Regions from separate parts of the Blautia stercoris genome, predicted to be linked through region 3. Evidence: riboswitches for the same ligand, from Rfam matches in the RefSeq annotation. Region 3 holds a riboswitch; each other region holds the start of a gene.
The links. Region 3 has a riboswitch for cobalamin ahead of ACYQ2D_RS08240 (DUF2284 domain-containing protein). Riboswitches for the same ligand answer to the same signal wherever they lie in the genome.

Region 1: it holds a riboswitch for cobalamin, as region 3 does, so the genes downstream of both, ACYQ2D_RS03060 (energy-coupling factor ABC transporter permease) here and ACYQ2D_RS08240 (DUF2284 domain-containing protein) in region 3, are expected to answer to the same signal.
Region 2: it holds a riboswitch for cobalamin, as region 3 does, so the genes downstream of both, ACYQ2D_RS14585 (energy-coupling factor transporter transmembrane component T) here and ACYQ2D_RS08240 (DUF2284 domain-containing protein) in region 3, are expected to answer to the same signal.
Region 4: it holds a riboswitch for cobalamin, as region 3 does, so the genes downstream of both, ACYQ2D_RS10730 (leucine-rich repeat domain-containing protein) here and ACYQ2D_RS08240 (DUF2284 domain-containing protein) in region 3, are expected to answer to the same signal.

Annotation. Positions count from the first base shown of each region.
Region 1 is NZ_BAAHYF010000001.1:619,837-627,370, reverse strand. It holds gene ACYQ2D_RS03095 (cobyric acid synthase) at 1-30, shown strand, start outside; gene ACYQ2D_RS03090 (precorrin-8X methylmutase) at 33-683, shown strand; gene ACYQ2D_RS03085 (NADase-type glycan-binding domain-containing protein) at 760-1,893, shown strand; gene ACYQ2D_RS03080 (sirohydrochlorin cobaltochelatase) at 1,941-2,735, opposite strand; gene ACYQ2D_RS03075 (energy-coupling factor ABC transporter ATP-binding protein) at 2,745-3,608, opposite strand; gene cbiQ (cobalt ECF transporter T component CbiQ) at 3,605-4,381, opposite strand; gene ACYQ2D_RS03065 (energy-coupling factor ABC transporter substrate-binding protein) at 4,414-4,713, opposite strand; gene ACYQ2D_RS03060 (energy-coupling factor ABC transporter permease) at 4,715-5,461, opposite strand; cobalamin riboswitch at 5,606-5,789, opposite strand; gene hemA (glutamyl-tRNA reductase) at 5,944-7,176, shown strand; gene ACYQ2D_RS03050 (precorrin-2 dehydrogenase/sirohydrochlorin ferrochelatase family protein) at 7,166-7,534, shown strand, end outside.
Region 2 is NZ_BAAHYF010000002.1:1,034,296-1,041,829, reverse strand. It holds gene ACYQ2D_RS14600 (RNA-guided endonuclease InsQ/TnpB family protein) at 1-314, shown strand, start outside; gene ACYQ2D_RS14595 (ECF transporter S component) at 408-1,289, opposite strand; gene ACYQ2D_RS14590 (ABC transporter ATP-binding protein) at 1,283-3,046, opposite strand; gene ACYQ2D_RS14585 (energy-coupling factor transporter transmembrane component T) at 3,081-4,040, opposite strand; cobalamin riboswitch at 4,153-4,342, opposite strand; gene ACYQ2D_RS14580 (8-oxo-dGTP diphosphatase) at 4,455-4,919, opposite strand; gene ACYQ2D_RS14575 (DUF6512 family protein) at 5,065-5,577, shown strand; gene ACYQ2D_RS14570 (ATP-binding response regulator) at 5,574-7,534, opposite strand, start outside.
Region 3 is NZ_BAAHYF010000001.1:1,703,854-1,711,387, forward strand. It holds gene rpoN (RNA polymerase factor sigma-54) at 4-1,350, opposite strand; gene ACYQ2D_RS08240 (DUF2284 domain-containing protein) at 1,372-1,914, opposite strand; cobalamin riboswitch at 2,270-2,474, opposite strand; gene murA (UDP-N-acetylglucosamine 1-carboxyvinyltransferase) at 2,585-3,877, opposite strand; gene ACYQ2D_RS08250 (shikimate kinase) at 4,064-4,573, opposite strand; gene ACYQ2D_RS08255 (flavin reductase family protein) at 4,570-5,154, opposite strand; gene ACYQ2D_RS08260 (putative manganese-dependent inorganic diphosphatase) at 5,200-6,855, opposite strand; gene ACYQ2D_RS08265 (GNAT family N-acetyltransferase) at 6,955-7,458, opposite strand.
Region 4 is NZ_BAAHYF010000002.1:200,181-207,714, forward strand. It holds gene tnpA (IS200/IS605 family transposase) at 1-132, shown strand, start outside; gene ACYQ2D_RS10720 (phosphoketolase family protein) at 289-2,676, opposite strand; gene ACYQ2D_RS10725 (ROK family transcriptional regulator) at 3,180-4,325, shown strand; cobalamin riboswitch at 4,451-4,608, shown strand; gene ACYQ2D_RS10730 (leucine-rich repeat domain-containing protein) at 4,769-5,617, shown strand; gene ACYQ2D_RS10735 (Ig-like domain-containing protein) at 5,767-7,534, shown strand, end outside.

The DNA of each region.
Region 1 (7,534 bases), 1.1 Mb from region 3:
ATTTACAAGATATTAAAAGAAGGGATTTAATTGTGAAGACAAAGCTGGAGAATGTAAAACCAAAAGAAATTGAAACAAGAAGTTTTGAAATTATTACCGAAGAATTAGGGGACAAAAAATTACAGCCGGGTACAGAGTTGATTGTAAAACGTTGTATTCATACAAGTGCGGATTTTGATTATGCGGATAATCTGTATTTTTCCAAAGATGCGGTTCCTAAGGCAATTGAGGCGATTAAACACGGGGCATGCATTGTAACTGATACACAGATGGTAAAAGCCGGAATTAATAAAAAAGCACTTGCCAAATTTGGCGGTGAGGTGTATTGTTTTATGTCGGATGAGGATGTCGCAAAAAATGCAAAATCGGCAGGAAGCACAAGAGCAGCAGCAAGCATGGAGAAAGCGGCAAAACTTGGAAAACCGGTAATTTTTGCAATTGGGAATGCACCGACTGCGCTGGTGCGTCTGTATGAGTTAATTCAGGAAAATCAGATTCAGCCGTATTTGATTATTGGTGTACCGGTTGGATTTGTAAATGTTGTACAGTCAAAAGAGATGATTATGGAAACAGATGTTCCTTGTATTGTAGCAAAGGGAAGAAAAGGTGGAAGCAATATTGCAGCCTGCATCTGCAATGCATTGCTTTATATGATTGACAATGAAAGAGATTACTGGAAATAAAATTTGAACGCAGATAAGCGGATTGCAAATGTCCGCTTTACGTGAGTAGATGCAATAGATACGGAGGTGATAAATCTTGAAGTGCGAACGATGTGGAAATCAGCTCGATGATACCGATTTATTTTGCCCAAAGTGCGGAAAAGCAGTATTTGAAGAGTATATGGACGATGATGACATTTGGGATGAATATGACAGAGAACCAAAGGTTGGATCGAAAGAAAAATTAGAAATTTCAAAAGAGATTCAACCGGAGAAAGCGTCAAAGGTCGAAGAAACCAAAGAAAGTCCGAAAGAGGAAAATAAGCAGGAAGAGGCGGCGAAAATGCCGCAGATTCCAAAAGAAGAATCCAAGCCAAAAAGAAAGACAGAAGCGAAAAAAGCAGACAAAAAAACAAAGAAAACAACAAGCAAAAAGACCGAAGAAGTGTCCGGTAAGAAAAGTCCGGTGGGATTGATTTGTGCCTGTATCCTGATGGTATGTCTTTTGATTGGGGTGCTCTGGGGAATGATGACGGTCAGACAGATGGAGAAGGAGCAGGCGACAAAGACAACGACAGATAATAGTCAGGAACAGGAAAATCAGGCATCGGTTTCAACCGATAATACGAAGACAGAAGAGACAACGAAACCGGATGAGGCAGAAGAATCCAAGCAAAAAGAGAATGAGACTAAAACAGAAGAGCAGGAACAACAGCCGGAAGCGAAACCAGAAGAAGTAGAGCAAAAGAAACAGGACTATTTTGTTATGGTGGACAAAGAGGGCATAGATTTTAGTCAATATACAAAACTTACAGTTGCAAATGCGGAACAGAGTTCCATGGCAAGTTCCGGCAACTATGATTACAGTGCGAAGAGTGCAGCAGATGGAGATATTACTTCATCCTGGCAAGAAGGTGTAGAGGGACTTGGCGAAGGAACAGGAATCAAACTCAGCTTAGATGGAACACATAAAATTCGTTATATCGTATTATATCTCGGAAACTGGAGAAGTGATGAGATGTGGCAGAAAAATGCGAGACCGGCTAAGCTAAGTATCAATTTGGGAGACAATCAGGCAAAAGATGTAGAATTTTCCGATGAAAAGAAAGCATTTTGTCTTTCTTTTGATGAGCCGGTAGAGGCATCTTTTGTTTCCCTTTACATTCAGGCAGGTTATGCCGGTGCAAAGTGGAATGACAACTGTATTTCAGAAGTGGAATTTTATGAATAAAAGAATGAGCGAGAAAGGATTGATTATCCTCTACTCGCTCATTTTTGTTATTGTTCAATGGTTTTTAAATGTTCTACAAACAACTCTTGGATTCCGCGGTATTCGCCGAGTCCTTTTAAAATCGGTGTTACTTTATAACCGGCTGCTTTGAATTTATTATACCAGGAATCAGGGTCATCTCCTGCCATATCATTCTTTGCGTGGTCACCGGCTACAATCATAAATGGAGCAAGTACGATTTCTTCTGGCTTATAAGCGTCTACAAGGCGTTTTAAGCTGTCAATTGATGGATAGGCTTCTACGGTAGCAAGGAAGATATTTGGATGTCCCTTATCCTTAAATGCATAATCCAGAGCAGCATAAATAGAATTTGAAAAATGAGTTGTGCCGTGTCCCATAAAGACGAGTGCCTGTTTTTTATTCAGCCAGGAGAATTCATCGGCTAAAATTTCAATGACTTTATTGGTATCTTCTTCAGATGTAAGAAGTGGCGCACCAAATGAAATGGAATCAAAAGAATCTTTATAGGCAAGCGCATCTTCTTTCATTAAATCATTTTCAATTCCATTGATAACGTGAGTTGGCTGTACCAGGACATTGGTGATTCCATCCTGCTTCATCTGTTCCATTGCCTCAGATACAGTCATAATGTGTACATTGTCTCTGGCATTTACTTTTTTGATGATCATTTTACTGGTCCATGCACGATATAAAGAAGCATTCGGACATGCATTTTTTAAAGCTTCTTCAATAGCGTCAATGGTGACTTCTCTTGTGTCATTGTGGCTTGTACCAAAGCTGACAGCAAGAATTGCGGTTTTTCTTTCTACGTTTGTTTTCATAGTTCCTCCCTATTGTGTAGTATTGATATTTGTATCGGAAATATATTTTTCCAGTGTTTTTAAATTTTTTGGAAGCGGAAGAGTTGTCTTTAAAATTTGTTTTTGACAAAGACTGTGAAACAGTTCTAACACAGCGGGCGGTTCCAAATTTGTTTTTTCAAGCACACGAGGATTTGAAAAAACTTCTTCCGGTGCACCTTGCATTAAAACTTTTCCCTGATGAAATAAAATAACCTGGTCTGCCCATTCATAAGCGTAGTTGACATCATGGGTAGCCATGAAAACAGTAATTCCGGCTTTCGTCATGCGATTTACAATTTGATTTACCATAGTAGTATGTTTCGGATCAAGAGCAGCAGCAGGTTCATCTAAAATAATAATATCCGGTTTCATCACAAGAATATCAGCAATAGAAACCTGTTTTTTCTGTCCCCCGCTTAAAGCATGAGTAGGTTTATGACGAAATGGTGTAATTTCAAGCTCAGCGATTACATCTTCAACCGCTTTTTTGGCGTCTTCCTCAGAGTATCCGAGATTTAATACTCCAAAGGAAATTTCCTGATATACGCTCGCAGAAAAGAGCTGATTGTCGGGGTCCTGAAAAACAATTCCGATTTTGCTTCGAAGTTTTAGAAGCCCTTTACGGTCATAAGAATAAGGTTCCCCGTTATAATAAAGAGTTCCCGAACTTGGTTTGTGGATTCCGGTACAGCAGAGGAAAAAAGTTGATTTCCCGGAACCATTTGCACCCATAAATGCAATTTTCTGGCCTCTTGGAATCTCCAGGGAAAGACCATTTAAAGAGTGTGTTTTTTCATCATCATAAGAAAAATACAAATTATCTGCTTTTAAGATGATATCATTATTGTTCATGCAAAAAATTTCCTCCAGATAAAAAGAATTAAAAGAAACAGTTCAAAAAGTGTAATCAAAAAAATTACATGTTTTTTCGGTGGTTGATTTTCATTTAAAACGCGAATCGTGCCATCATAGCAGCGGGTTTCCATGGAGTTATAAAGGGCATTGGAACGTTTTACTGCCCGCACCATAAGGGTAGAACACATTGCTGCAAAAGACTTTAGCGAAGTTTTATAGTTGCAGTTTCCGAGTCGGCAGTCCTGAGCAGTAGAAATATGATAAGCAGTGTCTAAAAGCACGAAGATAAAGCGATAAATTAAAAGCATTAATTCAATTAAAAGTTTTGGACAGTGAAGCTTATCAAGTACCATTAAAATATCAGGCATTGGTGTATTCAGAGAAAGGAAATACAGGCAGGATACAGCAGCAAGTGCAGTCAGGATTAACTGCAGGGCATAAAGTGCGCCATACGTGCTTCCGGTTAAGTACCAGTTTCCGATTTTTATAGCAAATAAATCGAGTGGTTTTTGTTTCACGTTTACAAGAATCGCCAGTGTACTCAAAAATAAAAATGCCAGTGGAACACTTAAGAAATGAAGATAGCGAAAAAGGGGGATTCCACCTTTCCATACAGTGAGAATCCCCGTTACTGCTAAAACAATTCCTGCAATTACCATGGAACGACTCATTACACAGATAATTAATGTAATCACGGCAAAAGCGAATTTTTCTGCGGCATTTTCATATCTGAGTCTGGAAGTATAACAAAGTTTATCAATTGTAATCATTCAAGACTCCTTTCTTGTGACAGGCGAAAGAATCATTCACCCTTTCCAAGCTTTTTACGCTCTACAAAACGTCCCATGAAGAAAGCAAGGACGCCGACACCGATAGAAGACTGTACACAGAACAGTAAACTTTCTACCTCGCCCGGAAGTTCATGTCCAAGCATTTTTTCTAAAATTGGTTCTGCAATTGGCTGGAAAGAAGAGTCGACTTCTTCAACAACCTGGCTTCCGGCATCATCAGATCCGCCGAATTCAGCATCCTTTAAAGCAAATAATGGAATAAAGGCAATTAATAAAATAATAACCAATAAGGTAATGACTTTCTTTTTCATATTATTTTGCCTCCTTCATAAATCCGATTGCACGAAGCTCCGGTTTTGCATAAGTTTCAAGTGCCATAATGATTAATACAGTTAAGATACCTTCGATAATTGCAAGCGGTACCTGAGTTGGTGCAAATACAAGTAAGAATTTACCCATTGCATTTAAAATGGTTGTATCAGCGTGATGAGCAAGTGCCATCTGAACTGCAGTTACACAGTAAGTAAATAAATCTCCTAAAGTTGCAGATAAGAAAATAGCAACCATTTTATTTACTTTGCATTTCTGACAGACTTTATAAATTGCAAAGGTTACAAATGGTCCGGCAATTGCCATGGAGAACGTGTTTGCTCCGATTGTAGTTAAACCGCCGTGTGCAAGTAAGATTGCCTGGAATAATAAAACAATAATTCCAAGAATGGAAACTGCACTTGGTCCAAATAAGATAGCGCCAAGACCGGTTCCTGTCATATGAGAACAACTTCCGGTAACGGAAGGAATTTTCAAAGAAGAGATAACGAATACGAAAGCACCGGACATAGCCAATAAGGTAATCAGGTTGCGGTGTTCATTTAATGTTTTCTTGATGGAGAAAAATCCGGCTGCAAGAAATGGCAGACAAAGGACTCCCCAGGCAACGCAGTATCCTGCAGGAAGATAGCCTTCCATGATATGCATAGCTGCTACGTTTGGAACAATACCAAACATAAGTGCAAATGCGGTAGCAAATGCGATGACGTGTTTTTGTTGTTTGTTCATTTTCATGACTCCTTTAACGTGATAAAGATTTAAAATAAAAAAACCTGCGGAAGAATTCCGGCAGGCCAAGTTGAGAATAAAAAACAGACTACGACTGTGTAGAGTGTTTTCATTCTTACACAAGGCCATCGTTCGTAACCATGTGTAAATCGTATGCAGCAGGCAGGTCTTCTGACTTAAGCGTCATTGCAGCATTTCGCCTTCCCGGTTCCCCAGTGGCAATGATGAAATGTGCTCTGCTAGTTACAGCGGCGTGACCGTGCGGGAATTGCACCCGGCTTTCCTATTATTCCGAAAAAAACGGACACCTGTGTACATTCAATTCTTTGTCCATTGTATTATTTCTCAAAGCATTTGTCAATTCATTTTTAGGCAAAAACTGACAAAAAACCTTAGGTTGCACCGAGGTACATTCTGTGCTAAGATGAACCAAGGATAAGCGAGAAAAAGCTTAAAAATATAAGAGGCGGAGTGAAGAGAAAATGAGTATTTCCATGATTGGAATCGATCACAGCAAAGCATCTGTAGATATCCGTGCAAAGTTTTCTTTTACAAAGAAAAGAGCAATAGAGGCAATGAAAAAGTTAAAAGAAGAACATGGTATCTTAGGATGCATTATTTTATCCACCTGTAACCGGATGGAAGTTTGGGTCAGCACGCAGGATGACGAAGAAATTTCTCTGTATGATTTTTTATGCAAAGAAAAAGAAGTGGAAAAAGATGAGTATCAGGATTATTTTATGAAACGTGAAAATGAAGAGGCAGTTCGGCATTTGTTTTATTTAACCAGTGGATTGAAATCACAGATTCTTGCTGAGGATCAGATTATTACACAGGTAAAAGATGCGCTGACTTTAGCAAGAGATGCCTATTGTACAGATAACGTACTTGAAGTACTGTTTCGTATGGCGGTTACAGCGGCGAAGAAAGTAAAAACAGAAGTAACGTTTTCAAGAGCCAATACTTCTGTGATTCATCAGGCAATGGAACGCTTAAAAAATCAGGGATTTTCGTTTGAGGGAAAAACCTGTATGGTAATTGGAAATGGTGAAATGGGAAAAGTGACGGCACTTGCCTTAAAAGAAGCCGGAGCGGACGTAACCGTAACCGTACGTCAGTATCGAAGTGGTGTTGTAAACATCCCACAGGGATGCAAACGCATTAATTATGGAGAACGAATGGAACTCCTTCCTGATTGTGATCTGGTTGTTTCAGCAACAGCCAGTCCGAATTATACCTTGACAAAAGAAAACTTTGAGGAAATTAAGTTAGATGCAGCATCTGTCGTTTTGATTGATTTGGCTGTTCCAAGAGACATTGACCCTGAAGTAGGAAAATTACAGAATGTTTCCTTGTATGATATTGACAGTTTCCGAATTGATGCAGCGTCTCCAAAACTTCAGGCGAGTATGCAAAAAGCAGGAGAAATCTTAGATGACCAGATGAAAGAATTTTATGACTGGTTTAATGGCAGAGATATTTTCCCGAGGATTGAAGAGATTAAAGCCGATGCCGTAGAGGATTTAAACTTACGAATTACCAAAATTTTAAAAAAGACTCCAATGGAACAAAAAGACAGAGAAAGCCTTTTAAGAGCGATTGATACGGCTGCCGGAAAAGTGGTAAATAAAATGATTTTCGGGCTTCGTGATTCTCTGGAACAAGAAGCATTTTTAGACTGTGTGGAGGGACTGGAAAAAATATATGAAAGCTGATGAAAAAAAATATTTTCCGATGTTTGTGGATTTAACACAGAAAAAAGTAACTGTGATTGGCGCAGGTAATATTGCAAAACGAAGAATCGAAACTTTGCTTTCCTTTGCCGGCACAATTGAGGTGATTGCACCGGATGCCTGTGAAAGGATAAAAGAACTGGCAAAAGAGGGCAGACTGGTCTGGAAAGAAAAAGCGTATGACAGGGAAGACTTATATGATGCAGATTTAGTGCTCTCTGCGACAAATAATGAAAAGGTAAACAATGATGTTTACAGTGCATGTAAATGTCTTGGGATTTCAGTCAATACAGCAAGCAACCGAATGAAATGTGATTTTTATTTTCCATCAATTCTTCAG
Region 2 (7,534 bases), on a different contig from region 3:
TAAAGACAATCATGCAGGAAGAATCATACACCTCACAGGCTGACATAACAGCAATGGACTACATTCCTGTTTATGGCGTTGATGCCGAAAACGCAGTATTTTCTGGCAGGCGCATAAGCCGCAGTCTCTACCGCTGCTTTAACGGAATGATCATCAATGCCGACTGCAACGGTGCCGCAAATATCATGCGCAAGGCCATAACGGATGCATGGAACAGCATAACTGATTTTTCATTCCTCGCATCACCTGAAGTGTCAGGATTCCACGAACTGAATCCCCTAAGTATTTCCGTAAAAGGGATAGCGGCCGCGTGAACGGCCTCGGCAGGTGGTGGACAGCTTATTTTTAGGTTCGAAAGACGACTTATAAAGTGTCCTGCTGCCACCCAGATACCACTTCCATAGGAGCTATGCACCGCATGGGAGTTGGTAATTCATCATTCCATACTTCACTTTGATTCTCTCCAGTTTTTCAATCATTGGCTTACTTGCAATCCACAAAAAGATTACCGTTGCCGATGCATGAACCAAGTCTACCGGAAGCCCTGACATATAAATTGCCAGCAGATTTCGCTTGGTAATTGCATAGGAGGTCATCACAAGGGAAGCCGGGTTCATGATTCCTCCATAGATAAACACGGTCGCTAAAAATCCATAAATACAAAGCGAAATCTTACGTGCTTTCAACCAGCCTTTTTGAAATAAAATACCTGCCAAAAATCCGATAATTCCAGCAGCAAACATCTGCCACGGAGTCCACGGTCCCTGTCCAAAGAGCATATTCGAAGAAAGCATGGAAAGCGCACCAACTAAAAAGCCCGATTCTGCACCAAAGCAGACGGCTGAAATAATGGTCACAGCCACAACCGGTTTAAAGCTTGGCACCATAAAAAATGCTGCACGGCCTGCAACTGCAATTGCAACCAAAACCGCAATTGTAAGCAGTTCTCTTGCCTGCGGTTTTCTTCCTTCAAAAATCAAAAAGAACGGCAGCATGCAGTAAACTGCAATCGCCAGACTGATGACAAAATATTTTCGGTCATCAAAAAGCGTGATTCCAATCCAGATTGTAACCGGAATTAAAATTAAAATCAAAAACATAGATGCAATCGTACGTTTTGACAGCTTTCCCTTGTGTTTTGGCGCTGTCAGTACATCCTGCGCTTCCCAGAAATCGTTTTTTTCCGGTTCTGATTTCTCATCCCAGAAATCCAGGTCTGTTTCCTGTGCCGGTTTCTTCCCATCTAAAAAGGCATCCAGAAAGACATCTAATTTTTCTTCTTTCAGCACGACACCGCCTCCTCTTCTGTCTGATTGATTGCTTTTACCACATCCTCTACTGTTACCGCATTTGGAAAATAATTTCTTGCCATACGGTTTGCAGCAGTGGTATAAAAGTTATTTCCGGCAAAAAATTTTTTCGATTCTTCACTGGTTACCACATTTCCCTGAAAGAACAGTCCGGTACGATCCGCATACTGCGCACAAAATTCTACATCATGAGAAATCATCAAAATCGTTACACCATGTTCACTTAATTTTCTTAATATCTCTCCGAGTTCTTTTTTATAATGATTATCGATTCCTTTGGTCGGCTCATCCATCAAAAGAATTTTCGGGCGAAGCAGAAGTACTTTTGCAAGTGCCAGTCTCTGCTGCTCTCCACCACTTAAATCATAGGGATGCCGGTCTAAAAGCCCTTCTAATCTTGTTAACGAGACAATTCCCTCAACTGCATCTTTTTTCTTCATTTCAATTGGATATGCCTCACTTTTTCTTTCCCGTTTTCCATCTATCACTTCATATAAATCCTCTCTTACGGTTTTCTTCACGAACAGACTTTGCGGATTTTGCGGCATTACTCCTAAGAACCCATGATAGAGGTCATCATCACTGTATTTTCCGATTTCTTTGCCTTCCAGATAGATTTTACCACGGTACGGAAAACGAATTCTTGCAATCAGACTCATCGCTGTACTTTTTCCGGTTCCGTTTCCTCCTACCACTGCAAAGATTTCTCCTTTTTTGATGTCCAGGCTTAACCCTTTTACCACATCCGGCAAATCCCGTTCATAGCGAAACCAGACATCTTTGATTCGGATTTCCGGAATTTCTTTTTCCGGTTCTTTTTTCAGACTTGAAAGTTTTCCAAAAATAGAATTCTTCTTTTTTGCTGTCTCTTCCTGATTTCTTTCTTTTTTTATTTTTATACTTTTTGTCTCTAATTCCTCTGACAGCCAGCGTCGTCCCTGACTAACGGTAAGCGGGCAGCGAAGGGAACTGTTTGTTCCGGCATAAATCTGCATCGGTGCCGGCATAGAAAGAAACATATCATGTCCCATTGTTCTTAACTGCTCCCCAATTTCATTCGGTGTTCCGTCTGCTATCATCCTTCCTTTATCCATGACATATACTTTATCTGCCCATGGAATAACATCTTCTAAGCGGTGTTCGGTTAAAATCACAGTCGTTCCGATATCCCGGTTTATTTTTCGTACAGTTTCTAAGAAATCAGAAGCAGCAATCGGGTCTAGCTGGGAAGTCGGTTCATCTAAAATCAAAAGTTTCGGGTGCATTGCCATAACAGAGGCAAGATTTAAAAGCTGTTTTTGTCCTCCCGATAATTCACTGACATTTTTTAAAAACCAGGAATGGATTCCAAAATAAGAAGCCATCTCTGCCACCCGAAGCCGAATCGTAGGCGTATCATAGCCAAGGCTTTCTAATCCAAAAGCAAGTTCATGCCAGACTTTATCGGTTACAATCTGATTATCGGGATTTTGAAGCACATATCCAATCTCTGCACTTTGTGTCCGCAAATCCACGTCTTCCAGATTCTGCCCGCCGTATAAAATTTCTCCCTTCTTTTCTCCATGTGAAGCAAGCACACTTTTAAACTGCCGAAGCAGAGTGCTTTTTCCGCACCCACTCTTTCCACACAGTACAACAAACGAACCTTCTTCTACTTCCATGGATACCTGATAAAGTGCCACATGGTTTTCTTTTGGATATTGAAAACTAAAGTTTTTTACTTCGATACAATTCAATTTTTTATAACCTGCTTTCTTTTATTTTTGGTGCTCACATCATTTTTTTCGGGTCTGTCAAATACCATGGAAGCCTGCGCTCCATATCCGCCATTTTTTTAAGTTTCTCAAATCTTCTATCCTCAAGCACACCTAAAATCACAGGAAAGAAACAAAATCCTGCCCACGCCACATAAATAATGACGCTAAGGGGGGTCAGCGGAAGTCCGCCGATTTTAATCTGTGGGTCATACTGTGCAAAGCTAATGCCCGCTGCCATTCCACCAAAATACACTCCCATCAATGCCAGTAAAGTGCCTGTTACAATCCCATCCCTATTATCAAATCGAAAGATCGCAAAAGCACTTCTCCCTTTTAAGCCATATCCTCTTGCACGCATCGAATCTGATGTATCAATTGCATTTTCCAGTGCCCAGGTAACCAATACAGAAAAAATCGTAATACCGTGACGCATTTTCTTAAAAATATTTCCGTTCTTTACATCTCTTCCAATTGCTTTTTGTCCATTTCGGATGACGGTCAGCTGCTGTCCAAATCTCGGCACAAACCGAAATACCATAGATAATACCAAAGAAAGTGCCGGAATCACACGACCAAACAGATACACAAATTTATCTGTTGTCATCACTTTGTTGTAACAGGAAAACCATAGAATCGAAATAAAAAGCATCGATGCCAGTACCAGTCCATATATAATTGCCTCTAACGTAACCGGTCCGGTTTTTAGATAAAATAACATCGTCACTCCATAATGATTAAAAGCAGGATTAATAAATGCCACAATTATCATTGCCGGAAGTGTTGCAAGCAGATTAAATTTTAATACTCTCTGCCAGCCTTGAAGTCTGGATGCATAACAAAATGCTCCCAGGAACGAAATTCCCAGAAAAACCGGATGGCTGTTCAACATTGTTATCAAAATGACTGCTGCAAACCAGAAAAAGTTCACCGCCGGATGACAATCTGAAAAAGCATCCCCTCTTTTTTCTTTCATCTTTTGCCCTCTTTTCATTTTTATTTTCAAAAAACTGCTTTCAAAATCAATGAAAATAAAAATTTATCGTACAAAAAATTTGTTTCCGTCTATGCCTGCGGAAACAAATTTTGTGTTTTAATCTCCAAATGCCTGTATCCTGGCTCGCAGTTCTAACCTACTTGCTGCCCTTCTCAGAAGAAATTTCTTCCAATGGATTCGCAGTTTTCGTCCTGATTACAGTAGGGATAAAGTCTGTTGCGGAATCTCACCGCACGTTCCGAAAATCATCCGATTTTCATGCATTTGTACTATCGATTCATTTATTTTATTTCATTGTTTTGTTGAATTTTGTCATATTTCTTTCATAGTACGCTTTATCATAGAGTTTGTCAAGCGGTCTTTCTTTCCCCAAATTTCCGGTTATCGCTTTGATTATCCTACCAGCGTTCCATCCTCGTATTTTCCATCTTTAAACGCGAAGAAAAATTCAAAGAAATCATCGGTTTCATAAATTTCCATTAGTTCATTCAAATTCCAAATCGGATTTAAAGATGAAAGGTTTTCCCGTTCTACCCAGAACACCTTCCCCTCTTCTGAACTTTTCAATTCTCCTGTAAATTCATCCGTCTTATATAAAAGTACAAGATACCTTGTTCCATCCTCCCGAATCCAGTCTTTTATCCCGCAAAGCTTTGGATTTGAAATGATAAGACCGGTTTCTTCTCTCATCTCACGAATAACGGAATCCTTAAGAGATTCTCCCGGCTCTACATGCCCACCCGGAAAGATAATTCCCTTCTCATTTTCTCCGAGTATTTTTTCCTCTACCAGAACACGTCCCTTCTCATCATAGAGCATACACATGTTGGCTAATTCCATTGGTTGGCTTCTATCCATTGCATTTTCCTCCATTTTTGCAGATTTCTATCAAAAAATATACCATATCAAGTATCTCTTTTCTACATCATTTTTACTTTTTTGTATATCTCTTTCTCCATCTGCATATACTATCAGAAACCTTAGATACTGCGAGGATTTTATTATGACTTTAAAAACAAATATTTATCGGTTTCTTTTTATTTCCATTCTCGGCACTCTGCTTCATTTTACTTACGAATGGTCACAAAACAATGCCATTGTCGGGCTTTTTTCTGCCGTAAATGAATCTACCTGGGAACATTTAAAATTATTATTCTTTCCCATGTTTTTTCTGACTATTTTTGAGCTTTTTTTCTTTCGGGATAGGCTTCCCAAAAACTTTTTACAGGTCCGAACCTGTGGAATCTTTCTTGGCATGGGGCTAATTGTAGTTGTCTTTTATACTCTGCTTGGTGTGATTGGAACATCCATTGATTTTCTAAATATCGCACTGTTTTTTGTTGCTGTTTTCTTCGCTTTATGGAGCGAAAATAAGCAGTATAGAAATTCGGAATCAAAGAAAGAAACTTCTTCTACCGCATTTTCTATCCTGCTTATCTTTACCCTGCTATTTTTCGTGTTTACCTTTTTACCACCTGATATTGGACTGTTTTGGGAGATTACAAAAGTTTGCTAACTTCTATTTCTTTCTACTTTCTTTCGATACTTCCCAATCCTCTTCATCATCTCGTCAAAATCTATCGGTTTCGACAAGTGCTCATTCATTCCGCTTTTCTTACTTGCCGCAATATCATCCGAAAAAGCATTTGCCGATACCGCAAAGATCGGAATCTCTCCGGCATCTTTTCGCTCCATTTTCCGGATTGCTTCTGCCGCTTCATATCCATTCATTCTTGGCATCATGATATCCATCAAAATCAAATCGAATTCCCCAATTTCTGATTTTGCAAATAACTCAACTGCCTCTGTTCCGTCTTTTGCCGGAGTGACCAAAACTCCTTGTTCTTCCAGCATATAAGTCTCTATTTCAAGATTTAATTCATTATCTTCGGCCACCAAAATATGCATTCCCGAAATAGAAATCTCTTCTTCCCTCTTCTGAACTTCTTCTTTTTCAGCTTCATAGGTTTGGTCAATTTTTAAGGTAAGCTCCACAGTAAACACCGTACCTTTTCCCTCTTCACTGACAAAATCTACTTTTCCTCCAAGCAGATCCACGGTCTTCTTTACGATAGAAAGCCCAACCCCGCTTCCATTATAAGTGGTTCTCGCAGTCTTATGTTCCTGTGCAAAAATTTCAAATGCATGTTTTTGAAATTCTTTACTCATTCCAATTCCGGTATCCCGACAGATAAATAAAATTCTTGCACATTCTCCATCGGATTCCATCTCCCGACAGGAAACCTGCACAAGCCCTCCCGGGTGATTATATTTTACTGCATTGCTCATCAGGTTCTGAAACACTCTTTGGATGTTTAGAGGGCTTCCAAGCAGATAGCAATGCTCATTTTCAACCGACTCATACCGAAATTCAACTCCTGCATTTTTCGCCTGCACGGATACAATTGTTACCACATTGTCTAAAATTTCCTTCAAATTAAATGACTCATTTTTACTTTCCATTTCCCCGGCTTCCATTTTACTCATATCCAATATGTTATTTACCAATTCTAAAAGGAAATCCGAGGCGGTATAAATCTTTTCAAAACAGTCTTTCACGCGAGAAGGCTCTTTTACACATTCCAGTCCAATCTCTGTCATTCCGCGGATTCCGTTAATCGGTGTCCGAATATCATGACTCATTCGACGAAGGAAATCTGTCTTCGAGGCATCTGCGGTTGCCGCTTTTTCTGCACTGATACGAAGCTGTTCCTGATAATCCATCTCCTTTTTCTTTTGTTCACTGACATTTCTTATAAGAAGCAACACCGATGTCTGTCCATTTTCATCATCACGTTTTTTAGAAACTAATAGCATCTGGTACCATTTTCCGGTAATTGCTTCAATCGTACAACCTAAAAAATTGCGCTCTTTCATTCTTTCTGAAAGTGTTGTTAAGTCTGTAAATTCCAAAAAAGTCTCTCTTGCCGATTCAAGCATCAGTTTCCGCGCAAATTCTGTAAGCATCTTATCGGCTTCTTTAATTCCGGTAATTATTTCTTTTAATTGCGAAGTTTCAACAACCGGCTCCCAGGTATTTTCTTTTGGATACAGAATTAAATTCACATCATAAATACTTGAAATTGCCTGAACCAAATAAAATTCTTTCTCCATCCGATCCATTTTTTCTCTCTTCTGAGACTGGACAAACAATAATACAACCAGAGCAAAAATCAAATACAAACCTGCTGCAATGCCAAGCGTCAGTAACATCCTCGGATAAATTTTCTGAGCACGAAAAAACACATACAGATAATAGTTTCGGTACATATCATGTTTTCCAAACCAAGTTTTTCCCTCACTTTTTAATTCAATCAGATTTTGATCCTCTGGAGTTTGGTCGTTCTTTAAAACACTTGAAATCGGACACTCAGAAATCGAAAGTCCTTCCAGTTTTCCCGCACTGCTGCTGATTACATTTTCTCCATCTGTCACAACAAGCACTTCATTTTTATTCTGCACAAGATTATCTA
Region 3 (7,534 bases):
TTCTTACAAATACACTTTTCTACCTCCGGCATCTGCGATTCCCATCTGACCCCGATATTTCGCAACCGTTCTTCTTGAAATGCTGATTCCTTTCTCCTGCATCTTCTCTGCAATTTTCTGGTCACTAAGCGGATGCTCTTTATCTTCCTCTTGAATTATTTTCTTCAGTTCTTTTTTGACAGTATCCTTTGTATGTATTTCTTTTCCAGATACACTCTGTGCAAAGAAATAATTTATTGGAAAAATTCCCCAGGAACATTGTAAATATTTCTCTTTTACCGCACGGCTTACTGTCGATTCATGAATTCCTGCTTTTTTTGCAAGTTCCTGCATACGAAGCGGCTTCAAATAGGCACTTCCTTTTTCAAAAAACTCTTTTTGTTCTTCTACCAGAATTCTACATATCTTCATCATGGTATCTTTTCTAGAAGCAACACACTGAAAAATCCATTGCGCCTGTTTATATTTTTCCTGAAGATACTCTTTTACCTCTATAGAGCTGTCTTCCTTCATCAGACTCAGATAATAAGAGCTAAATGGTTTGTTGTAAGCATTTTTTTCATTCAGAATAATTTCAAAATATTCTTTAAATTTTACAACCGTCACATCCGGAACCAGATAACTCAAATGATTTTTCGAAGCAAATCCCTGCGCAGGTTTTGGATTCAGCTTCCGAATCTCTTCGCAAGCTCTTACTACCTCATCACGTGAAATTTTAAGCGCTTTTGCAATCTGTGGAATCTGATTTTTCCCTAATTCTACCAAATGATGTTCTACTATCTGCTTTACAATTTGATTCTCATTTTCCCTGCGCAAGAGTTGCAGTAACAGACATTCCTGTAAATCTGCCGCTCCTACTCCCGCCGGGTCACATTTTTTCAGCCTGTCTATGTAAACTTTCATCTCTTCTACAGACAGAAAAAATTTATCCGCAAGTTCCTCTACATTATCTATAAGATATCCCCGTTCATCGAGAGAATATACCAGAAATTCATAAATTTCCGAATCCTTCTCCGTTTTAAAAAATGGAATCAACTGAGAAAGTACATATTCAGGAAGTCCTCTCTCTTTCTCTAGAAATTCCCGTTCTTCTCTTTGCTCATTTTGTTCATCCTGATAATAAATGCGGTTTTGTTCATCCGATTTGGCAAGCCACTCCAGTTTCTCTTGAAAATCATTTTTTTCTTCTGAATCACTACTATTTTCTTCCAATTCTATCAATGGATTTTCCAATTCTTTTTCTTTTAGGTACTCTTCTAATTCCTGCGTATTCATCTGAAGAATCTGAAGGGATTGAAGCATCTTTTCCGATAGTTTTTGCGTTTGTGTTAAATTCAGTTCTTGTCTCATATACACCCCATACCCTTTTACTTAAAAAACATACAAACTAAAAAAAGAAACCACATCTCCATTCCATTCCATGTTCATCTTACAGTGTCTTGCCATCTTTCCTGCATCAATACAGTAAGCAGAAAGACATGAAAAACGCATATTTTCATTTACACATGGTTCTTTTGCTTTTGCTTTACATTCCTCACAGAAATTACATGGTCCGCACATAATAAACATTCCATTATCAGGCAGACCCTGCTCTTTCAATTCTTCTACCGCATGTAAGGTTTTGTTTGTATGCATCTTCTTAATAATTTTTGTTTCTGCATCATCAAAAATATTTTGAACCGGAGTTCTTGACTGAAAAACCAACGCATGTTCGTATTTTCTTACCTTTTGCTCCATTTCCTCCGGTGTTCCGCAAAGCGGTGGACAGGCATAATTATTTCCATAATTCCCACAGTCATTCATCTCACAAAACTGTCGAAATTCATGTTCAAACTCCAGATCTTTTGTTTCCATAAATTTCATTGTTGCAAATCCAAATGCTTTTGCCTGTTTTTCCATTTCTATTTTTTTCATCTTAAATTTCCCCTTTCAAATACCTTTACTAACTTTTTCTATTATACCAAAAAAAGCCGTTACAGATAAGATACTATTATCTATAACAGCTTTGTTTTTATTGTCTATTTTAACTTTTTGCAGGAGGAATTCCTCCACCTGTATTGACCAATCATACATATTTTTTGCGGAGGTTTTATGTACGAATACAGCTTTTGGAATTCTCCTGCCCTTTCAAAGTAAAGGATGTATAAATTCCGTACACAGGTTCCTCTAAGTTTGTATCAGAATGTACCGTTCTTCTGATACGTGCTTTTTCAAGCATAAGGCGTTCCATATCAGATATCATGGATGGAAAACTTTCTTCGGAAGTTTCAACCTTTCACTTACTTAAGCAGGTTTCCTGACTTGCCTATCAACGCTTGGCGCTCCTTCTCGTACGCTCTAATACAATGGATTCTTGCGCTTCGCTCCTTGCTTACAGTGGCCGGACCGCTCAGGATTTTCACCTGATTCCCTTTTCACCACGGACAAAAAAAGAGGGGAAAATGTCTGTGATGCACTTAATAAGTTGATATGAAATCTATACACGCACTTACCATAGCACAGGTGCTAAACATTGTCAAGGAAAAAACGATTTGGATTTTATTCCAAACCGTTTTTCTTATTTTTTATGCTATTTTACTGGTTTTTAGCCGATTCTAAGCTGAAATTTCTGAATTTCCTTTTCACTGGATACTCGTTCAATCTCAGCGCCAAGGCTTCTTAATTTGTCTTCAAATCGCTCATATCCTCTCTGGATATAAACAATATCATCTACGACTGTGAATCCTTCTGCCGCAAGACCGGCAATTACAAGTGCTGCACCTGCACGAAGGTCTGGTGCGCTGACTCTTGCGCCTGTCAGTTTTTCCACGCCATCAATGATTGCTGTATTTCCTTCTACTTTGATATTGGCACCCATACGAGAAAGCTCGTCCGCATATTTAAAACGATTTTCAAAGATAGATTCTGTTACAATACTTGTTCCTTCTGCCAAAGTAAGTGCGACTGCAAACTGAGGCTGCATATCGGTTGGATAACCCGGATATGGCATAGTCTTTACATGAGTACGAGTCAGACGTTTGTTTGCCACTACACGCACCGCATCATCAAATTCTTCTACCTGACATCCGATTTCTTCTAATTTTGCAGTTGTTGCTTCCAGATGTTTCGGAATTACATTTTTTACCATGATATCGCCTCTGGTCGCTGCGGCTGCGCACATAAATGTTCCGGCTTCAATCTGATCCGGAATAATGGAATAAGTTGTTCCATGTAACTTTTCTACACCCTGAATACGGATTACATCGGTACCTGCACCCTTGATACTTGCTCCCATGCTGTTTAAGAAGTTTGCCACATCGACAACATGCGGCTCTCTTGCTGCATTTTCAATAATGGTATTTCCGGTTGCCATTGCAGCTGCCATCATGATATTGATTGTAGCACCTACAGATACCATATCCAGGAAAATATGTTTTCCTGTCAAGTTCTCTGCTTTTGCAACGACTGCACCGTGAAGAATATCTACGGATGCACCCAGTGCACGGAATCCTTTTAAATGCTGGTCAATCGGACGACTTCCGATATTGCATCCGCCCGGAAGTGGAACTTCTGCGGATTTATATTTTCCGAGCAGTGCTCCTAATAAGTAATAAGATGCTCTGATTTTCTTGATGTATTCATATTCAACACTGATATCAGAAATAGTAGAACCTGTGATTTTTACTTCTGTCGGACTGACTCTTTCTACAACTGCTCCGATTTCTTTAATTGCTTCGAGTAATACATTGATATCTCTTACATCCGGAAGGTTTTCAATATAAACCATTTCATCTGTCATAATTGCCGCTGCCAGAATCGCAAGTGCTGCATTTTTTGCTCCACCGATTTCAACTTCACCAACGAGCGGGTTACCGCCTTTGATTACATATTGTTCCATATACACACCTCTATATTTTTATTCATGTATCTGATGCCTGTTTTTGTCATTCTTATCATCAAATTCATAACCTGATTTTCAAAGTTTCATAATAGTCAACCCTTATCTTATAACATCTTACCGGGTTTGTAAACAAAAAATCGTCTTTTGCCTAGATTTACTGCTTGCAATTCCTCATTTTGTCAGTTATAATGAAAGTCTGTCAACTATTTTCTGTAAAGTCTGTTCTACATCCAGATTTTTTTCATTAACTGTCAAATCCGCATATTTCTCATACAGCGGAATTCTTTCTTCATATAACCCTCTTAAATCCTGACCATCTTTTAATACCACACCACGACCTTTTAAATTTCCCAGTCTCTTTTTCAGCTGGTCATATTCCAACTCCAAGTATATAACTCGTCCTGTTTTTTTCAACTCCTGCATCGCTTTTTCACAATACACAACACTTCCACCTGTCGCAACAATCGATTTTTCTTCATTTTGCGCAATGTATACATTTGCATTTTCTTCTGCTTTTAAAAAGCCATCCAAACCTTCTTCTGAAATAATTTCATGCAACAGGCGGTTTTCTCTTTTCTGAATTACTAAATCCGCATCAATAAACTGATATCCCAATACTTTTGCCAAAATAACACCTACTGTACTTTTGCCAACTCCAGGCATGCCAATTAAAACGATATTTTCTTTACTCATTTCTTTTGTCTCTTCTTTCTCTGTTTTCTTATGCTGTATCCAAAAGTTCCCAGTTTTTTGCCCAGTCCATAATATTCCCCATGAGAATATACAATCGGATTGGCAAGTGCTAAATCAAATTTTCCTTTTTCATCCATATATTTATCATCTACATGGACTGCAAGCACATCGGCAACAAATGTGCTGTGGCTTCCCAGTTCTTTGATTTCCCTGACCCTGCATTCAATGCAGACCGGAGATTCCTTAATCATCGGAACACCCACATGAGATGCTTTTTCTCTGGTGAGTCCTGTTTCTTTAAATTTATCTACCTCTCTTCCTGATTTTACACCACAATAGTCCGTTGCGCGAACCAGTTTTTCGGTTGTCAGATTGATGACAAATTCCTTTGTGTCACATAGCATTGTATAAGAATACCGCTCCGGTCTTACCGAAATTGATACCATAGGAGGGTTGGTGCAGACCGTTCCCGCCCATGCTACCGTGATAATGTTATCATTCCCTGCTTCATCTGCCACCGTGACCATTACAACCGGCAGAGGATAAAGCATGTTTCCAGGCTTCCATTCAATTTTTCCCATGTGTTTCCCCTTCTTCTGTTTTTCATTTCTTCGAGATTTTCTCTTTTAGCTATTCTGCTGTAAGGCAGTGATAAATTCCGGAATTAACTGCTTCTTTCTTGATACGACTCCCGGAAGAATATATCCGCCATTTTCTTCTTTTACATTAAAGGCATCCTCAACCAATCTGCCACTTCCATCTCCATAACAGATAATTTCTGATGTTTCCTCCAAAATATTCGTAAGCATAATAAATACCATCGTAATTCCATTTTTTCCACATTCTTTTTTCATAAATGGAATCAGACGTTTCTTTAAGCTTAACAGTTCATCCTGATTCATAGAACTGATTTGTCCTACGCCAAAGTTTACCTGTTCGGTTGTAAAACGTTTGAAATCCTGATAGAAGATTCCCTCTGTTGTCTTTCCCTTTAAATTGCTTCCTGCCGTAAACATTTCTTTGGCAAATTCTTCTATGTTAATACCGGCTACTAAAGCAAGTGCTCCTGCTGCCATCTTATCTCTGTGTGTACAGGTCGGCGAACGAAACATCAGCGTATCAGAAATAATCGCTGCGCATAAAAGCCCTGCGATTGCCGGAGAAACTTCGAGATTTCGTTCCACATACATCTGATGCATAATCGTCGCAGTACAGCCCACCGGCTGATTACGAAAGACAATCGGAGACATGGTTTCGATAGAGCCGATTCTGTGATGGTCAATAATTTCCAGAATCTCCGCTGCCTCAATATTATCAACTGCCTGGGAACGTTCATTATGGTCTACTAAAATCACTTCTTTTTTCTTCATTCCCAGCAAATTTCGTCTGGAAACCGTTCCAATATATTTTCCATGTTTATTTACTACAGGGAAGGCTCTGTGACGGTTCTTTACCATCACCTCTTTAATCTGGTCTGTAAAATCATCGGTCTGGAAGGTAATCAGATTATCTTTTTTCATGATGTGTTTGACCGGAATACTCTGATTAATCAGACGCGCAATCGTAAAGGTATCAAGCGGAGAACGGATAATTACACAGTCATTTTTCGTTGCTGCTTCCTGAATATCCTCTGCAACTTCCGCATTGTTACACACAATAATACAGCTTACATTTTCTTCAATCGCACATAAATGGTCTTCGTATCTATCTCCTAAGATAACCAAATCATCTTCTTCTAAGTACTCTCCCAGTTTTTCCGGAAGTGTCGCACCGATTACAACTTTTCCTCTTAAGAAATATCCATGTCCGTTTCCGGTTACAATCTTTCCTTCTACTGTATTCGCAATACTTCGATACTGGGTTCTCGCATTGGAAAGGAAATAATTATCATGCGCATCCATATAAGATTTTGCAATATCTCCGGTTGTAATCAGTCCCTCTAACTGTCCGTCCTCTTTTGTAATAGGAAGTGTCACCGCATTGGTTTCTTTCATAATCGCCCATGCATCCTTAATGGAAATGCTGTGCGGAACTCCCGGAGTTTCCCTAATTTCCATATCTCTTACCTGAGTTCCGACATCCGGAAGATAGCCTGGTGCATCAACGCCAAAACGTTTTAAAACATACTCTGTTTCTTCATTTATCTGACCTGCACGTTTTGCAATATACTTTCTTCCATCATTCGAACGATTTTTAATATCTGCATAAGCAATCGCTGAACAAATCGAATCGGTATCTGGATTTTTATGTCCTAAAATATAGATTTTTTCTTGTTTCGCCATGTTGTGTGCTTCCCTTTCTTATATTTACATTCCAAATTCTTTTCTATTTCAAATTTTTCTTCTACTCTATATAATATCCCATTTTTCTTCTGCGTGCAATTATTTACCCACAAACTGATAGGCAATTCGTGCATTTCCATCTTCTTTTTTTCCAGCAAGATAAATCGTACCGCATTTTTCAAATCCATTTTTGGCAAATACTTTCTGCATTACAATATTATCCTTATAAGTATCTCCACGCAGATTCGAAATCTGTGATTTGCAGAAATCCATACAGATTTTTGAGATTCCCGGAACTCTTCCGCGACTTGCTACGCGGTGGATTGTACCATAAGGAGCTTCATTTTTCCACTCTCCGTCATAAATATCCACATAATTTGGTTCTACTTTTCCCATAAAAAATACAAACGTTGCCTCGATTTCACCATTTTCGACACACACATAACACTCTTCTTTTTTGATATCTGCTTTTACGATTTCCTGCTCCGGATAAGTTGTTCCCCACTGGGACGCATTTCCGTTCTTCGCCATAAACTGACGTGCATGTTCAAAAATTTCCATAATTTCATCGAGTTCTTCTATTTTTGCTTTTCTGATTTCCATCGGTCTTTCTCTCTTTCTATTCTGGCTTTTTGTCAGAACTATCTACATCGGTTTTTAGTCTTTCTTATCTTACCTT
Region 4 (7,534 bases), on a different contig from region 3:
TATGGCGATACACTGCTTAAAAAGTATTACTGGAAACCTTATTTTTGGTCTGACAGTTATTTTATTGCAACCGTAAGTGAAAATACTCTGGATGTAGTGAAAAATTATATTAAAAATCAGGGAATAAAATAAAACACAGCCATTCACCCACGCCTATGCAAGTATTATAGACGTGGTATTCTGGCTGATATGATAGAGAATAATAGAAACCCCAGAGCTGTTGGAGGTCAGATAACAGTTCCGGGGTTTTTTACTTTATAGAGAAATTTGTATCATAGAAAACGTTAATTATTTATTTTCTGGTGTATGCCATTCCCAGTTACGAACTTCTTCGATATCCTGTCCGTATTCTGCGATGTACTGTTTATGTTCTACCAGTTTGTCGTTCATTTTCTGAATCAGGTAAGAACCGCGGTTTCCTAACTGTGGAAGGTGCATGATAGCATCTTTTACAAGGTTGAAACGGTCGATTTCATTCTGAACTCTCATATCGAATGGAGTTGTGATAGTACCTTCTTCCTGATAACCATGAACAGATACGTTCTGGTTGTCACGACGGTAAGTTAACTCATGAATCAGAGTTGGGTAACCGTGGAATGCGAAGATAACCGGTTTGTCTGTTGTAAACAGTGCATTGTATTCGCTGTCGCTTAATCCGTGAGGATGTTTGTGGTTGGACTCCAGTTTGAATAAGTCAACTACGTTGACTACACGAATCTTCAGTTCCGGAAGTTCATCACGCAGGATAGTAACAGCTGCCATTGTTTCAAGTGTTGGTGTATCACCGCAGCAAGCCATAACAAGATCTGGTTCTTCACCACAGTCATTACTTGCCCATTCCCAGATACCTACACCCTGTGTGCAGTGTTTAACAGCCTGTTCCATACTTAACCACTGATAACTTGGATGTTTGGATGCTACGATAGCATTTACATAGTTTTTACTCTTGATGCAGTGGTCGAAGCAGGATAATAAGCAGTTAGTATCCGGTGGAAGATACATACGAACTACGTCTGCTTTTTTGTTAGCGATATGGTCAAGGAATCCTGGATCCTGATGTGTAAATCCGTTGTGGTCCTGCTGCCATACATTTGATGTAAGAATGAAATTCAAGGAAGCAATTGGCTGTCTCCAGGAAAGCTGATTGCAGACCTTTAACCATTTTGCATGCTGTGCAGCCATGGAGTCTACAACACGGATAAATGCTTCGTAACTAGCGAAGAAGCCATGACGACCTGTTAACAGGTAACCTTCTAACCATCCTTCACACATATGCTCACTTAACATACTATCCATAATACGTCCGCCTCTTGCCAGGCAGTCATCTGTATCAAGCATTTCTGCGTTCCAGTCTCTCTTTTCTGCTTCAAATACTTTGTAGAGACGGTTAGACATACTTTCATCCGGTCCGAAGATACGGAAGTTTTTGTTATCCTGATTTAAGTTGAAGATGTCACGGATGTATCCGCCAAGTTCAATCATATCCTGAGCTTTTGTTTTTCCTGGGTCAACATCGATTCCATAAGTACGGAAATCCGGAAGTCTTAAGTCTTTCAGTAAAAGACCACCATTTGCATGTGGGTTAGCACCAAGACGAGCATTTCCCTTAGGAGCAAGTTCAGCCAGTTCCGGAATCAGACGACCATTTTCGTCGAATAATTCTTCCGGATGATAGCTTTCTAACCATTCCTGTAACAGTGGAAGATGTTCTTCCGGTTTTTCCATTGTAATCGGAACCTGATGAGCACGGAAAGAACCTTCAATCTGAAGTCCGTCAACAACCTTAGGACCTGTCCATCCCTTTGGAGTACGAAGAATAATCATTGGCCATGCTGGACGTTCCGCATCGTTTTCTTTACGAGCATGTTCCTGAATTGCTTTGATTTTTTCGATTGCAGTATCCATAGCTTCTGCCATGAGTTTGTGCATTGTCATTGGGTCGTCACCTTCAACGAAGATTGGTTCCCAACCGCATCCTACAAAATAGCTTTCGATTTCTTTGTGAGAAATACGAGAGAAGATTGTAGGGTTGCTGATTTTATATCCGTTCAGATGAAGAATCGGAAGGACAGCACCGTCTGTAATTGGGTTTAAGAATTTATTTGACTGCCAGGAAGTAGCCAGAGGACCTGTCTCGGCTTCACCATCACCGACAACTACAGTAGCGATTAAGTCCGGGTTATCAAATACTGCACCAAATGCATGAGCGATAGAATAACCAAGCTCGCCACCTTCGTTGATAGAACCTGGAGTTTCCGGAGCACAGTGGCTTGGAACACCGCAAGGGAAGGAGAACTGTTTGAACATTTTCTTCATACCTTCTTCATCCTGGCTGATGTTTGGATAAATTTCACTGTAAGAGCCTTCCAGATAAGTGTTTGCAATCATGAAGTTTCCGCCGTGTCCCGGACCGGAAAGTAAAATCATATCCAAATCGTAACGTTTGATTACACGATTACAATGAACGTAAACAAAGTTCTGACCTGGTACAGTTCCCCAGTGACCAACAATTTTTTTCTTAATCTGGTCCATAGACAATGGCTTTTTAAGAAGCGGGTTGTCTAAGAGATAAAGCTGACCAGCAGATAAATAATTAGATGCACGCCAATAAGCATCCATTTTATCTAACATTTCCTGAGATAATGGCTGTTTTTCAAGACAAGTATTCTCTGACATGTGTTTCCTCCTAGTAAAATAGATTTCTAATTGTTAATTATTTGATGGTGTAATCATAACATAAGTTCAAAAATTCGTTAAATCATTTATTTTGATTCTATTCATATCAAAAAGTTATGGATAGAAGAAGCGTACTCCATTTTCCCAGAATGGAAGAAAATGAATCGTATCGGAAGTTGTATTCAGTCCGTTTTCGTTAATATAGGCATAAAATACCTGCGGCGGCAGCAATTAATAATCGGGCAGGGTCTGCGGTAAATACAGTTTCCATAATTTTAACTCTCCTTATTTTAAAAAATACTTTTCTTTTTCACTTATGCTTATTACTTAACTGTAAGTGAAGTATATAATAAGAGGAAAAAATATGTCTATTGACATAAAAAATAATTTTTTAAAACTTATTTTGGTTAAAATGCACATAAAATATTCTTGTTTGCGTTTCATAGTATACTGTATTAAAATGGAACTATGACTGAAAAGTATGGAAAAGCAAGGAGGACAAAATGAGCGAACGAGGCGTTACTACGATTACATTAAAACAGATTAATAAAGAAAAGGTATATCAATATATTTATCGTACGAAACAGACTTCAAAACTTCAGATTGTGCAGGATTTAAAGATGGGTCTGTCTACTGTCAGTCAAAATTTAAATGTGCTTGAAGAAGAAGGTCTGATTCAAAGAGATGGCTATTTCGAATCAACGGGTGGAAGGAAGGCACAGGTGATTCAGATTGTATCAGATGTCCGGATTTCAATAGGAATTGGAATTTTAAAAAAAATGTTTTATATTGTTGCAATTGATTTATATGGAAAGGTGATTGCAAAAGACACCATTGATTTGGATTATAGCGATACAGAAGAATATTATGAAAAGGTAGCAAATAAAATAGATGAATTTATAGAAGAATACAAATATCAGAAAGAAAGAATCCTTGGTGTTTCGATTGCAACTCAGGGAATTATTTCTCCGGATGGTTCCGGAGTCATGTATGGTACGATTATGAATAATGTGAAGATGCGTCTGTCTGATTTTTCTTCTAAGCTGCCTTATCCATGCCGTCTGGTACATGATTCAAAAGCGGCTGCTTATCTGGAATTATGGAATCATTCGGAACTCGACAGTGCAGTGGTGTTTTTATTAAATCGCAACCTTGGTGGAGCGATTATTACAAATCGAAAGGTGCATGAAGGAAGTTTCATGCATAGCGGAGTGATTGAACACATTTGCATTAATTCAGATGGACCGCTGTGTTATTGTGGAAACCGTGGCTGCCTGGAAACCTATTGTTCCGCAAATTCACTGTCTGAAATTGCAGGAATGTCAATAAAGGAATTTTTTGAAAAACTAAGAGAAAATAAAGAGGAGAATATAAAGCAAATCTGGAAAGAGTATTTAAAACATCTGGCATTTGCCATGAGAAATCTGAATCTGGTCGTTGACGGACCGATTATTATCAGTGGGTATCTGGCACCCTATTTTATGGAGAATGATTTGAATTATCTGTTAAAACAGATCAATTTATCGCTTCCGTTTGAGTTTCCAAAAGAAAATCTGATAGTTGGGACAAATGGACAGTACACTCCGGCAATCGGTGCAGCTCTTTTTTATGTGAAAAAGTTTATTGATGGAATTGCTCCGACGATTTAACTTTCCGGTGACCGAGATGATAATCACGACGACAGAATTTGTTGTATATAAAGAGTCTGATATTGCTAAAAGAAAGTTTTAAACTTGCTTTACAAAAATGGAAAAATAAAGTATAATTACAGAAAATAAATAAGTTTTAAAACGGTCCTTGACGAAATAATGAAAACAGAAAAAATGATTTAAGATAGGTTAAAAGGTAAGCTCGGTGAGAAACCGGCGCAGTTTCCCCTACTGTAACACAGATGTTGTGAAGCCAGAAAACTGCCGTTTTTTAAATTTAAATTTATTTTCGGGAAAAGAAAGTAAATTTATTTTTGTGTATGTGAATAAACATTTTAAATATGTGACAGCAACTCTGGCATGCGAAAAGTAAAGAAAGAAATTTCCCGTGATCTGGGAGATTTCTTTTTCTTTACCAATTTAGCTTGATGAAAAGGAAAAGAATGGATAAGACAATGGGACAAATATTAACGTGGAAAGCAAAAGAAAAAAATGTTTTTACCAGAGCACAGGGAAAGAAAGTACGGGAAAAAGAACTGGTACTGGCTTCGGATTGCAGAAAGATAGAAGATGAAGCACTGATGAATAACGTAAAAATTAAAAGAGTACAGATTCCTTCATCGGTAACAGAAGTCGGAAAACAGAGCTTTGCAAATTGTACAGCTTTAAATGAGCTGTGTTTTGATAACATAGAAAGAATTAAGCAGGAAGCATTTTCGTGTTGCATCAGAGTTCGGAAAGCAGAATTTTCCAAAAAACTGCAGTACATTGGAAAAGGTGCTTTTTTTCGGTGTAAAAAACTGGAAACAGCGACTTTTCCTGAAAGTGTAACGTGTGTGTATCTAGCGGAAGAGGTATTTTATGGATGTGAAAGTCTGAAGGAAATTAAGATTCCAAAGTCTGTCCAGGAAATTAAAAGTCGTGCCTTTTATAAATGTTTAAATCTTGAAAAGGTAGAATTTCCATTGGCACTTCGGAAGATTGGTTCTCAGGCATTTTATCAAACAGCATTAAAAGAACTGGAACTTCCGGATGGACTGCGTGAGATTGGAGACAGTGCATTTTTAAAATGTAACAATCTGGAATCCGTGAAAATTCCAGAAAGTGTGAAGCGGATAGGAAAATGGGCATTTCATGGATGTCATCGTCTGAAAGTAGTTGAGATTGCTCATGAACCGGAATTTATCGGAGACTGGATTGTAAACAAAAGTACGGTGATACGGTGCAGAAAAGACAGCAAAGTAGAAGCATACTGTAAAAAGTTTGAATTTGCAGTAGAATACATAGAGTGAAAAATACTGCGGATAGTTATGAACTATTTCATTATAACACAGTAGACACAAGGATAAATGAAGACCTTTCCTGATGGGAAGGTCTTTTTTTATATAACGCAAAAGAAATAATGCACTCTCAAAGCGCATAAAAAGAAGGAGGAAACAAAATGAAACAGAGAAAGAACAATCGATTTCTGGCAATGCTGATGGCGATGTTAATGATTGTATCAACTGTTGCAACGGGTTGGTATCCGGTTGTTGCAAAAGCAGATACAAATACAGGCATTACCTTAACTGTAATCGGCGATACCGGAAATCACAGTAAAAATCTGGATGAACATACCGGATATGTGTATTGGTTAAAAGACCAGCCGCTTAATATTGATGTAAACAGTCTGGAAAGTTATTATGTGGCTGAAAACTGTAAAGACCAGATTAAGGCTGCATTAAAAGAAGCAAAGATTGACTATCATTTTTCAGATGAAGGCAGCTGCTTCCCAGATGATATGAAAAATAAGGACGGAGTTGACTTACAGAGTGACTGGAGTAAAGGATACTGGTCTGTTATCGTTCAGTACGCAGATGGCTCTTTTAATTCCAATGGATGGAGTAGTTATGATGGAGCTGCCCAGCTTCAGGATGGATGCCGTCTGATTTATTACTGGTCAGACAATCCGACAAATGACTGTCGTCTGACCACAGATGATTCCTGGAATACCCAGCTTAACTATGATACGGATGCTGTAACAGGACTTCGTTTTTCAACAGAGGAACAGCCAGATGCTGCATTAACAGAAATCGAAACAGAAGTTGGTTCGGATATCGATTTACTGACAAGTTTTACAGCACCGGCTCAGACAACCGTATCAAAGGCATTAAACTGGACTTCCAGTAATCAGGATGTTGCAACGGTTACAGCATCTGAAACAGGTGCAGTCGTAACTCCAAAATCAGCAGGAACAACTACCGTTAAAGCTTCTATGGTTAATACCTTAGGAGACACCGTTGAAGCAGCCTGCGATGTAAAAGTTACTTCAAACGGTACAACCGTAACAGATCTTTCCTTTGCGGAGGGAACTGAAATTTCCATGGCTCCGGGTGCGGTAAAAACTCTGACACCGGTTTATACACCAGAACTGGAAAAAGGTGAAACGGCACCGGCTTTAACATGGGAATCTTCTGATAAAGGAGTTGCTGATATAAACGCACAGAATGGCGAAATTACAGCAAAAACTCCAGGTACTACTGTAATCAAGGCTTCCTTTACCAATAATAAAGGTACAGTAGTCAGTGCAGAGTGCAAAGTAACAGTAGAACAGATTGCAGTGACAAAAATTGCTCTGGACAAAGAAAGCCTGAGTTTAAAAGAAGATGCAGAAAGCAAATTAAATGTAACATTTGAACCTGCAAATGCAACAGAAGATTTAGATGTTAAATGGGAATCTGATGATAAAAATGTAGCAACCGTAACAGGTGAAGGCAAGAGCGCAACTGTAAAAGCAGTTGGAGCAGGAAGTGCTACAATTACTGTAACAGCAGGAACATTCAAAGCAAGTTGTGAAGTAACAGTAAGTGCTGCACAGCCTATGGTAAAAGAGTTTGTATTTGCATCCGATAAAAACGGTGAAAATGTTTATGCGATGCAGTCTGAATTAGATGCAAAGACAAAAGAATGTACCGTTGTAGTACCGGAAATGGTAAATACATTTTATTTAAAACCGGTTTTAAGTGATGATGCAGAAGTTAATACAATTACTGCAAACTACAAAAACTATAACTATACAAAAGATTTAACAAAAGCTATGCCGGCAAATGAATTTACACAGTTTAGCGGTGTAAATCGTGTGCTTCAGTCTGACATTGAAGCAAGAGAAATGTCAATTGATGTAACTTCAAAAACCGGTAAAACAGAAACTTATAAAGTTCATATTATTC